Regions from separate parts of the Roseateles sp. genome, predicted to be linked through region 2. Evidence: predicted binding sites of a transcription regulator. Region 2 holds the regulator's gene; each other region holds the start of a gene.
What was found. The regulator FNR, encoded in region 2, switches genes on or off when oxygen is low (the NO sensors DNR and NnrR bind a similar motif). The targets are predictions, from matches to a motif close to TTGATNNNNATCAA.

Region 1 (3,268 bases), 170 kb from region 2:
CGCCACCAGACCGGCCCAGGTGTCGATGTCTTGCTGGGTGTAGCCCACCACCGTCGGCTTGCCCGTGGTGCCCGAGGAGGCATGGACCCGCGCCACCTGCTGGCGCGGCACGGCGAACATGCCGAAGGGGTAGTTGTCGCGCAGGTCTTTCTTGGTGGTGAAGGGAAACTTGGCCAGGTCGGCCAGGCTCTTCAGGTCTGACGGATGCACGCCGGCCGCGTCAAACGCCGCCTTGTAATGCGGCACCTGGTCGTAGGCATGCTGAAGGCTCCAGCGCAGGCGCGTCAGCTGCAGGGCTTGCAGCTCGTCCTGGCTGGCATTTTCGATCGCGTCCAGACCCAGACGCGATGCGGGGCCACTCTTGCTCTCACTCATGCCTCGGCCTCCGACGAATCCAGATTCGGGGCCAGCGGCAGCAGCACCACCGGCTTGCCCTTGATGCGGTAGCTCTTGCCGCGGAACACGGCCACCAGCTGGTCAGCCTGGTTTTTGACCGTGATGTCGTAGACGCCGGTGCGGCCGGCCAGCGAAACCTCGCGCGCCACCGCGGTCAGCCGGTCACCCAGGCGAGCCGGGGCGACGATGTCGATGCTGAAACCCGAGGCCACGGTCAACTCGTTGTAAGAGTTGCAGGCGAAGGCGAAGGTCGAATCGGCCAGGGTGGTGATCAGGCCGCCGTGGCAGATCTCGAAGCCATTGAGCATGTCCTCGCGCACCGTCATGGCCAGGGTGGCACTGCCGGGGGCAATCGCCAGCACCGCCATGCCTAAGCTTTGGCTGGCCCGGTCCTGGGCCCACATGCCGTGCCGCACGGCCTCGGCAATCTCTTGTGCATCCATGCTCATGGGCGGGCTCCGTCTTGATGCTGGCGCATGGCTGTTCAGCGGTCGCTGAACTTGGGCGCGCGCTTTTGCAAAAAGGCCGCGGCGCCTTCCAGGTAGTCGGCCGAGAAGCCCAGCTGGCTTTGCGTCACCGCCTCCAAGCGCAGGGCGTCGTCAAAGTCCAGCAGGCCAGCTTCGTCAAACGCCATTCGGGTCTGAGCCATGGCGCGCACCGGCATCTGGCTGATCTTCTGCGCCAGGGCCTGGGCGCTGGCGGCCAGTTCTTCATCGGGCACGGCCTTGTAGATCAAGCCGATGGCCTGCGCCTCGGCGGCCGGCAGCTTCTCGCCCAACAAGGCGAGCTGCAAGGCCTTGGCGCGCCCCACCAGGCGCGGCAGCAACCAGCTGCCGCCGCAATCGGGCACGAGGCCGATCTTGGCAAAGGCCTGGATGAAGCTGGCGGAGTTGCCAGCCAGCACCAGATCGCAGCCCAGGGCGAGGTTGGCGCCTGCACCGGCCGCCACGCCGTTGACGGCGGCGATCACGGGCACCGGCATGCTGCGCACGCGCTGGGCCAGGGGAATGTAGAAACCATCGAGCAAGGCACCGATGTCCTTGGGCGACTCGCCGGGCTTGAGATCGGGGTTGACCATGGGGTCGCTGAGATCCTGGCCGGCACAGAAAGCACGACCGGCGCCCGTGATCACCACGCAGCGCACGCTGGCATCACCCGCGGCCGCATCCAGGGCCTCGCGCAGCTCGGCCAGCAGGCCGGACGTGAAGGCATTGAGCGCCGCCGGGCGGTTCAAAGTCAGTGTGCGGACGGCACCGTCCTGCTGGCTCAGGAGTTGCGGTTCTTGCATGCGGCAGGCCTCGGGGCGGTTCGTTCGACGAAGGAAGGCAGCGAATCGATCAGCTCAAACACTCTTGACCGACCGGTCGGTAGATCGTAAGGTTGGTCTTGATTTGGCGCAAGACGGCGCTACTCAGCGTAAACCCTTGGAATGCAGTGAACAAGTGAATGGGTGAACAGGTGAATCAGCCACACTCGTCAGCGCGCCCCACCCGTTCACCCGTTCACCCGTTCACCCGTTCACCCGTTCACGATTCACGATTCACGATTCACCCCCGCACCCATGCCCTCCTACTCCATCGACGGCGTCATCCCGGTCGTCCACCCCAGCGCCCATGTCCACCCCACGGCCGTGCTGATCGGCGATGTCCACATCGGCCCGGGCTGCTACATCGCCCCCCTGGCCAGCTTGCGCGGCGATTTCGGCCGCATCGAAATCCACGAAGGCGCCAATGTCCAGGACAGCTGTGTGGTGCATGGCTTCCCGGATTCGCTGACCGTGGTCGAACGCAATGGGCATATCGGCCACGGCGCCGTGCTCCATGGCTGCATCGTGCGCCATGACGCCCTGGTCGGCATGAATGCGGTGGTCATGGATGCGGCCGAGGTCGGCGCCTACAGCATCGTTGCGGCCTGCGCCTTTGTTCGCGCCGGGCTCAAGCTGCCCGAGCGCTCGCTGATCGCCGGCCTGCCGGCCAAGGTCATGCGCGAACTCAGCGAAGACGAAATCAGCTGGAAGCGCGCCGGCACCGAGACCTATCAAGACCTGACCCTGCGCTGCCTCGCCAGCTTGCAGGAAGTCGCCCCGCTGGCCCAAGAAGATGCCGGGCGACCCCGCCTGCAAGTCAGCACGCATCGACCCAAGAACGACGGCAAGACCGATACCCAGCGCTGAACCTGCCGCTGGTCGCTGAACCAAGAAACAAACAAGCTGGACGGCAGTTGCCGGGTAGACTCGAAATTGACACACATCAAGATAGATGGGGTCGGCGCCGATGTCTTCGAGTTCACGATGTTTCTCAGGGAGAGAACCAGCATGCAGTACCCGATGCGTTCGTCCCGCGGGCGCCCCGCAGCCCGCCCCATGTGCGCCGAAACAGGCGTCTCGCCACGGGTGCGCCAAACATGAAGGCCGGGCCGGCTGAGCACGCGGTACTCGACTGCCTGTTCGCCAGCGACCTGCCTGTCGGCTTGGCCGTGCTGGACCGGCAACTTCGCTACACCCGGGTGAACCGGGCCTTGGCCGAATTCAACGGTGTGCCGGTCGAGAAGCTCTTGGGGCGCAGCGTCGCCGAAATGCTGCCCCAAGCCTTCGACAAGCTCGAGCCCCTGCTGCGCGCGGTGCTGGACCATGGCCACGCGCTGGAGAAGTTCCGTGTCCGGGTCCTGGTGCCCAGCCATCCCGACACGCCGTCCGACTGGGAAGCCAGCTACCTGCCCATCCGCGATGCTGAGCAAGCCGTGGTGGGCATATTGGTTCAGGCCGTCAACATCACCAGCCATCGCAAGGCCGAGGCCATCCTGAGGGAGAGCGAGGAGCGCCTGCGCCGGGTGCTCAACGGCTTGTTCGCGTTCGTCGGGGTGCTGAGCACCG
Region 2 (3,268 bases):
CATCAGCGCCATGATCACCGCCCGGCGAACGATGTCGTCGCGCGTCAATGCCAGGCCGCGTTGAATCGGCAACTGCCCTTGGCGCAGTGAGTCGTAGTACTCGTCCAGGGTCTTGGCGTTTTGGCTGTAGCTGGCGCCGACCCGGCCGATGGCAGACACGCCGAGGGCAATCAAATCGCAATCAGGCTGGGTGCTGTAGCCCTGGAAATTGCGATGCAGCCGCCCCTGGCGCTTGGCCACAGCCAAGGAATCTGTGGCCAGTGCAAAGTGGTCCATGCCGATATAGCTGTAGCCATGCTGCTCGAAGCCGCTGATGGCCGCGGCCAGCATGGTCACCTTGTCGCCCGCCACCGGCAGCTCGGCCTCGTTGATGCGCCGCTGCGGCTTGAAACGCTGCGGCAGGTGGGCGTAGCCGTACAGGGCAATGCGGTCCGGCTTGAGCGCACCGACTTGGGCGATGGTGCGCGCAAAGGACTCGGGCGTCTGCAGCGGCAGGCCGTAGATCAGATCCACATTGGTGGATTCGAAACCCAGCGTGCGCGCAGCCGTCATCAGCGCCTCCACACTTTCGTAGCTCTGCTGACGATGCACCGCCTTCTGAACCTCGGGGTCAAAATCCTGCACACCAAAGCTCAGGCGGTTGAAGCCGAGCTGACGCAAATGAGCCAGACGCTCGTTCGTCACGGTGCGCGGATCGACCTCGATGGACACCTCGGCACCGGGCGCCAAACGGAATCGCTCCAACAAGTCCGCCATCAGCTGGCTCAGCTCGGCATCGCTGAGAAAGGTTGGTGAACCGCCGCCCAGGTGCAGCTGCGAGACCGCGGCGCCGCGACCGAGATGCTCCAGGGTCAGGTCCATTTCCGTGACCAGAGCCTGCAGATATTCGGTGGCACGGTCATGGTGCTTGGTGATCACCTTGTTGCAAGCGCAGTAATAACAGACCGATTCGCAGAACGGAATGTGGATGTACAGCGACAGCGGCGTGTTGCCTCCAATTTGGGAGCCGCCCGATCGCTGCGCCAGGGCCTGCTGGTATTGCTCCAGCGTGAAAGCCTCAACAAAGCGGTCGGCCGTCGGATACGAGGTGTAGCGCGGGCCGGAAACATCGAAGCGGCGCAGCAACTCCTCACTGATGCAGGCAGCGGCGGGGAGGCTTGTCTCGGGGGCCGGGCGCGCGCGGCCTTGAATGTTCTGTACCATGTCCAGCACTTTGCCAAGGCTTTGGCCGCGCGACTTGACAAGGATCAAGCTCCGCGCGCTTTGACGGAACAACAATGCCTCAAGTTTTGAGGTGCATCATGCTCATGTCCGTCAAGAATCTGGAAGTCCCACAAGCGCAAGCCGGCTCAAGCGAGCGGGCTGAACCCCTGAAGAAGCACACGATGAACGTCACCGTCCCGATCAAGATCGAGCCCCTGAAAGTCGCCTGCTCCAGCTGCAATTTGCGCGAGCTGTGCCTGCCGGTCGGCTTGTCCTCCGGTGACCTGGACCAGCTCGACCAATTGGTCGCGACTCGCCGCACCGTGGCGCGCGGCGACACCTTGTTCCGCAGCGGCGACGAGTTCCAGTCGCTTTACGCCGTGCGCACCGGTTTCTTCAAAACCTGCGTGTCCTCAGAAGACGGGCGCGACCAGGTCACCGGCTTCCAGATGGCCGGTGAGTTGTTGGGCCTGGACGGCATCAGCACCGACCGCCACAGCTGCGACGCCGTCGCGCTGGAAGACTCGCAAGTCTGCGTGATCCCCTTCGAACAGCTTGAAGAGCTGTCCCGTGAGTTCACCGACCTGCAGCGCCAGTTCCACAAGATCATGAGCCGCGAGATCGTGCGCGACCACGGCGTGATGCTGCTGTTGGGCAGCATGCGTGCGGAAGAGCGCCTGGCTGCCTTCCTGCTCAACCTGACCCAACGCCTGCAGGCGCGCGGATTCTCCGCCGCCGCCCTGGTGCTGCGCATGACGCGCGAGGAAATTGGCAGCTATCTCGGCCTGAAGCTGGAAACCGTCAGCCGCACTTTCTCCAAATTCCAGGAAGAAGGCCTGCTCGAAGTGAAGCAGCGCCATCTGCGCATCCTCGACCAAGCAGGCCTACAAAAGCTGGTCAACAACAGCACCTGCTGAGACGAACTACCTCCAAGAAAAAGGCCTTCGGAATTCCGAAGGCCTTTTTTCATGCGCGCCATGGCGACTGGGTCTGGCGCGGCGCTCAGCGCGGCCAACCGCGTGGATGGGCGTCTTCGGGCAGATCCGGCAAGGTCGCCAACATCACACTGACGCTGGCCGATAGGCTGATCACCAGCCAGAAGATCATGAAGCTGACGGTGTAGACCGCCTGGCGCGACCAGTCCAGCCGCTCAGCGCCGAACCAAGTCAGATCACTGGGATCGATGACGGCAAACACCAGCACCTCCATCACCCCGGCCATGAAAAACGATGGCCAGGCCACGGCCATGGCCCAGCGGCTGCTGAGCTTGGGGACGGCCGACGCGGAGCGATCAGCGCTGTCCATTTCACTGCCCGCCGGTGGCAGCGTGGTTGCGTGCTTCACGGGCCGGCAGCAAGGCCTTGGCGCCGCTGGCTTTGTTGGCCACCACCTTCTCTTCCAGCACCGGGTCGGGATGGCTGATGGCCAGGCTCAGGGTCACAAAGCTGGCGACGATCACCAGCGCGGGCCCGCCAACGACCAGCCACATCATGGGGGTACGCCACCAGCCGGCCGGCTTGTCCAGCGGGGCTTGGGCATCGAGATTCAGGTTCTGGCTCATGGGTATGTCTCCTGACTGTGCGTGTGCGAGCCGGCGCTCAGCGCGGCACGATAAAGGTTGATTTCTCGTGCACCACGGTGGCGCCGGATTGGCCGCCATCCTGGCTGCGCAACTGGAACTCGATGCCATGCGAGCCCTTGTGGTCTTGGGCCGCACGTGCCGCCGTCTCGGGCGGCACGCGCACCGACAGGGTCAGCCAGCGCGCCTCGGCCGGTGCGACGCTCAACTCGACCGCCTTCTCGAGCTGGATACCCTCCAGGCCGCTGACGGTGACACGGTAGCGATGGGTCTGCTCGGTCGCGTTCATGACCTGCAGACGGTAGAGGTTCTCGACATAACCGTCTTCCACCACGCGTGCTAGCACACCGCGGTCACGCACCACATCGAGCTTGACGGGGCTGCGCAAGAACAGCAGGCTGGCCAGCAAGGCCGTGCACAGCACGAACAAGACCACGGTGTAGATGATCACGCGCGGGCGGAACATGCGGCGCAGCTTTTGCGCCG
Region 3 (3,268 bases), 1.2 Mb from region 2:
CAGTGGCCGGCCGGCGCGAAGACCGCCTGGTCTTCGACCTGCAGACTGCCGTGGCCGAGAGCTTCGGCTACCAGTCCAGCAAGGCCCAGCGCGCCTCGGAAGTGCTGATGCGGCGCTTCTACTGGGCGGCCAAGGCTGTGACCCAGCTGAACCAGATTCTCTTGCTGAACCTGGAGGAGCAGATCAACGGCTCCCAGCAAGGTCTGATGCGCCCGATTCCGGGCCATGAGCAGCAATTCCTGGACCGCGCTGGCATGCTGGAAGTGGCCTGCGACGAGCTCTACGAGCGCGAGCCCCATGCCATCCTGCGCACCTTTCTGGTCTACCAGCAGACGCCCGGTATCAAGGGCTTGTCGGCCCGCACCCTGCGCGCGCTCTACAACGCCCGCGCGCAAATGGACGCAGCCTTCCGCCGCGATCCGGTGAACCGCGCCACCTTCATGCAGATCCTGCGCCAACCCGAGGGCCAGACCCACGCCTTCCGGCTGATGAACCAGACCTCGGTGCTGGGCCGCTACCTCTGGGTGTTCCGCGGCATCGTCGGCCAGATGCAGCACGATCTCTTCCACGTCTACACGGTGGACCAGCACATCCTGATGGTGCTGCGCAATGTACGGCGCTTCTTCATCCCCGAACATGCGCACGAGTACGCCTTCTGCTCGCAGCTGGCGGCGCAGTGGGACAAGCCCGAGCTGCTCTATATCGCCGCCCTCTTCCACGATGTGGCCAAGGGCCGCGGCGGTGACCATTCCGAGCTCGGCGGCGATGACGCGCGCCGCTTCTGCCGCGACCACGGCCTGAGCAAAGAGGACAGTGAACTGGTCGTCTTCCTGGTTCAACACCATCTGACCCACTCGCGTGTGGCGCAGAAGGAAGACCTGTCCGAGCCCGAAGTGATCCAGCGTTATGTCGCCACCGTCGGCGATGCCCGCCACTTGACAGCGCTCTACCTGCTGACCGTAGCCGACATCCGCGGCACCAGCCCCAAGGTCTGGAATGCCTGGAAGGGCAAGCTGCTGGAAGACCTCTACCGCCTGGCCCTGCGCGCCCTGGGCGGCGCTCAACCCAATCTGGCCGCCGACATCGAGGCCCGCAAGAACGAAGCGCGCCACACCTTGGCCCTGCACTCCATGCTGCCCGGCACCGAGACCGCGCTCTGGGACACCCTGGCCATCAGCTACTTCGCCCGCCATGAAGCGGGTGAGTTGGCCTGGCATGCGCGCTCGCTCTGGCGCCATGTACAGACCGCCACGCCGGTGGTCCAGGCCCGGCCCTCGCCAATTGGCGAAGGCCTGCAGGTGCTGGTCTATTCGCCGGACCGCCAGGACCTGTTCGCCCGCATCTGCGGCTACTTCGACGGTGCGGGCTTCAACATCCTCGATGCCAAGGTGCACACCACCCGGCGCGGCTTTGCGCTCGACACCTTTCAGGTCATCAGCCCCGATCTGGACTTGCACCACCGAGACCTGGTCTCTCTGGTCGAAACCAAGCTGAGCCAGGCCTTGCTGGCCCAAGGCCCGTTGCCCGAGCCGCGCCGCGGCCGACTCTCGCGCCGGGTCAAGAGCTTCCCCTACACACCTCGCATCGCCCTGCGCCCGGACGAGCGCGGCCAGGCCTGGCTGCTGTCCATCAGCACCAGCGACCGCGCCGGCCTGCTCTACGCGATTGCGCGCGTGCTGGCCCACCACGGCATCAATTTGCAGCTGGCCAAGATTTCCACCTTGGGCGAGCGCGTGGAAGACACCTTCTTGGTCGATGGGCCAGCACTGCAGCAAAACCGCGCCCAGCTGCAGATCGAAAGCGAACTGCTCGACGCGGTCAGTCTGCCGGCCTAAGCCCACACCAGGCTGCCATCAAGCGCCCCACCCGTGTTTGTCTTGATGGGCATCAAGGACAGCGCCGTGCGAGCATGTCACCATTGCTGCTGAGACCTGACCGAGCCCATGCCCTTCCTGGACACCGAAAAAGCCCTGGCCCAATCACGCAAGTTCGGCGTGAAGCCCATCCCCGTGCTGCGCCCCTTGGGCTGGCTGGCACGCGGCTGGCACGATATGTGGCGCTGCCCTGGTGCCTCCCTGGCCCACGGCTTGGCCATGGCTCTGGCCGGCTGCCTGATCGTGCTGCTGGCGCGCCACCATTTCTGGCTGCTGGCCGGGGCCTTCAGCGGCTTCCTGTTGGTCGCACCCATCCTCGCCACCGGCCTCTATGTCATCAGCCGTGACCTGGAGCTGGGTCGAACCCCGAGCCTGCGCACCGTGTTGCACACCTGGTGGCCACGCGATGGGCGCCTGGTGGTGTTTGGCTTGCTGCTGGCCTTTGCCGGCACGGGCTGGGTGATGACGTCCGCCTCGCTGATTACCGGCTTCAGCGGCCACACCATCCGCGAACCGATCGATTTCGTGCGCCATGTGGTGCTCAACGAAGACTCGCACCTCTTCGAGGCCTGGCTGGCCCTGGGCGCCCTGCTGGCCGCGCCGGTGTTTGCATCCACCCTGGTGGCGGTGCCCCTGCTGCTGGACCGCGACATTGGCGTGCTCGGCGCCGTCTTCACCAGCTGGCGGGTGGTCATGGAGTACCCCGCACCGGTGGCCCTGTGGGCCGCAATCATCATGCTGCTGACCCTGCTGGGCATGGCCACTTTCATGGTCGGCCTGGTGCTGGTCGTGCCCTTGCTGGGCCACGCCAGCTGGCATGCCTACCGCGATCTGCTCAGCGTTCACGACTGAACGCCGCGCTACAGACGCCGAGATCGGACCGAAAGACACCAGGATGTTTGGATACAGCGAACAGGAACTCGCCCAGTTTTGCCTCACCTGGGGCGTGGGCGGCTTCATGGCCTATATGGTGTTCATCATCCTGCAGCTGGCCCGCGAATCCAAGGCTGGCCGCTTCGGCACCTTCATCCTGCTGCTGGGCCTGGGCTTCGGCCTGGTGGGCTTCCTGGCCAAAGGCGTGATCAAGTACTTCATGGCCGGCATCGCCTGATGAGCTTGCGCGAAACCCTGAGCCGGACCTTCAAGCATTCGCTGCTGGAGGACGTGCAGGCCCTCGTCACCGGCACCTTGTTCGTGGCCCTGGGCGTGGCCTTGTTCAAGCAGGCCGGCATGCTGACCGGCGGCACGGTGGGCATCGCCTTCTTGCTGCACTACAGCCTGGGTCTGCCTTTCGGTGCCCTGTTCTTCTGCATCAACCTGCCGTTTTACTGGCTGGCCTACCGGCGCATGGGGCTACCCTTCACGCTCAAGACCATCGCGGCCGTCAGCCTGAT

Region 1: a site for FNR is predicted at 1,783-1,796, ahead of ACQY39_RS11405 (phenylacetic acid degradation protein PaaY). Genes of this name have one in related genera too.
Region 3: a site for FNR is predicted at 1,878-1,891, ahead of ACQY39_RS17610 (DUF2189 domain-containing protein). Genes of this name have one in related genera too.

What each region holds. Positions count from the first base shown of each region.
Region 1 covers NZ_OZ253537.1:2,665,251-2,668,518, reverse strand. Annotated here, with positions in the region: gene paaK (phenylacetate--CoA ligase PaaK) at 1-375, opposite strand, end outside; gene paaI (hydroxyphenylacetyl-CoA thioesterase PaaI) at 372-839, opposite strand; gene ACQY39_RS11410 (enoyl-CoA hydratase-related protein) at 881-1,684, opposite strand; gene ACQY39_RS11405 (phenylacetic acid degradation protein PaaY) at 1,958-2,569, shown strand; gene ACQY39_RS11400 (PAS domain-containing protein) at 2,800-3,268, shown strand, end outside.
Region 2 covers NZ_OZ253537.1:2,836,805-2,840,072, reverse strand. Annotated here, with positions in the region: gene hemN (oxygen-independent coproporphyrinogen III oxidase) at 1-1,203, opposite strand, end outside; gene fnr (fumarate/nitrate reduction transcriptional regulator Fnr) at 1,386-2,120, shown strand; gene ACQY39_RS12165 (hypothetical protein) at 2,206-2,508, opposite strand; gene ACQY39_RS12160 (hypothetical protein) at 2,510-2,764, opposite strand; gene ccoG (cytochrome c oxidase accessory protein CcoG) at 2,802-3,268, opposite strand, start outside.
Region 3 covers NZ_OZ253537.1:4,082,098-4,085,365, forward strand. Annotated here, with positions in the region: gene ACQY39_RS17605 ([protein-PII] uridylyltransferase) at 1-1,835, shown strand, start outside; gene ACQY39_RS17610 (DUF2189 domain-containing protein) at 1,944-2,726, shown strand; gene ACQY39_RS17615 (DUF2788 domain-containing protein) at 2,770-2,985, shown strand; gene ACQY39_RS17620 (YitT family protein) at 2,985-3,268, shown strand, end outside.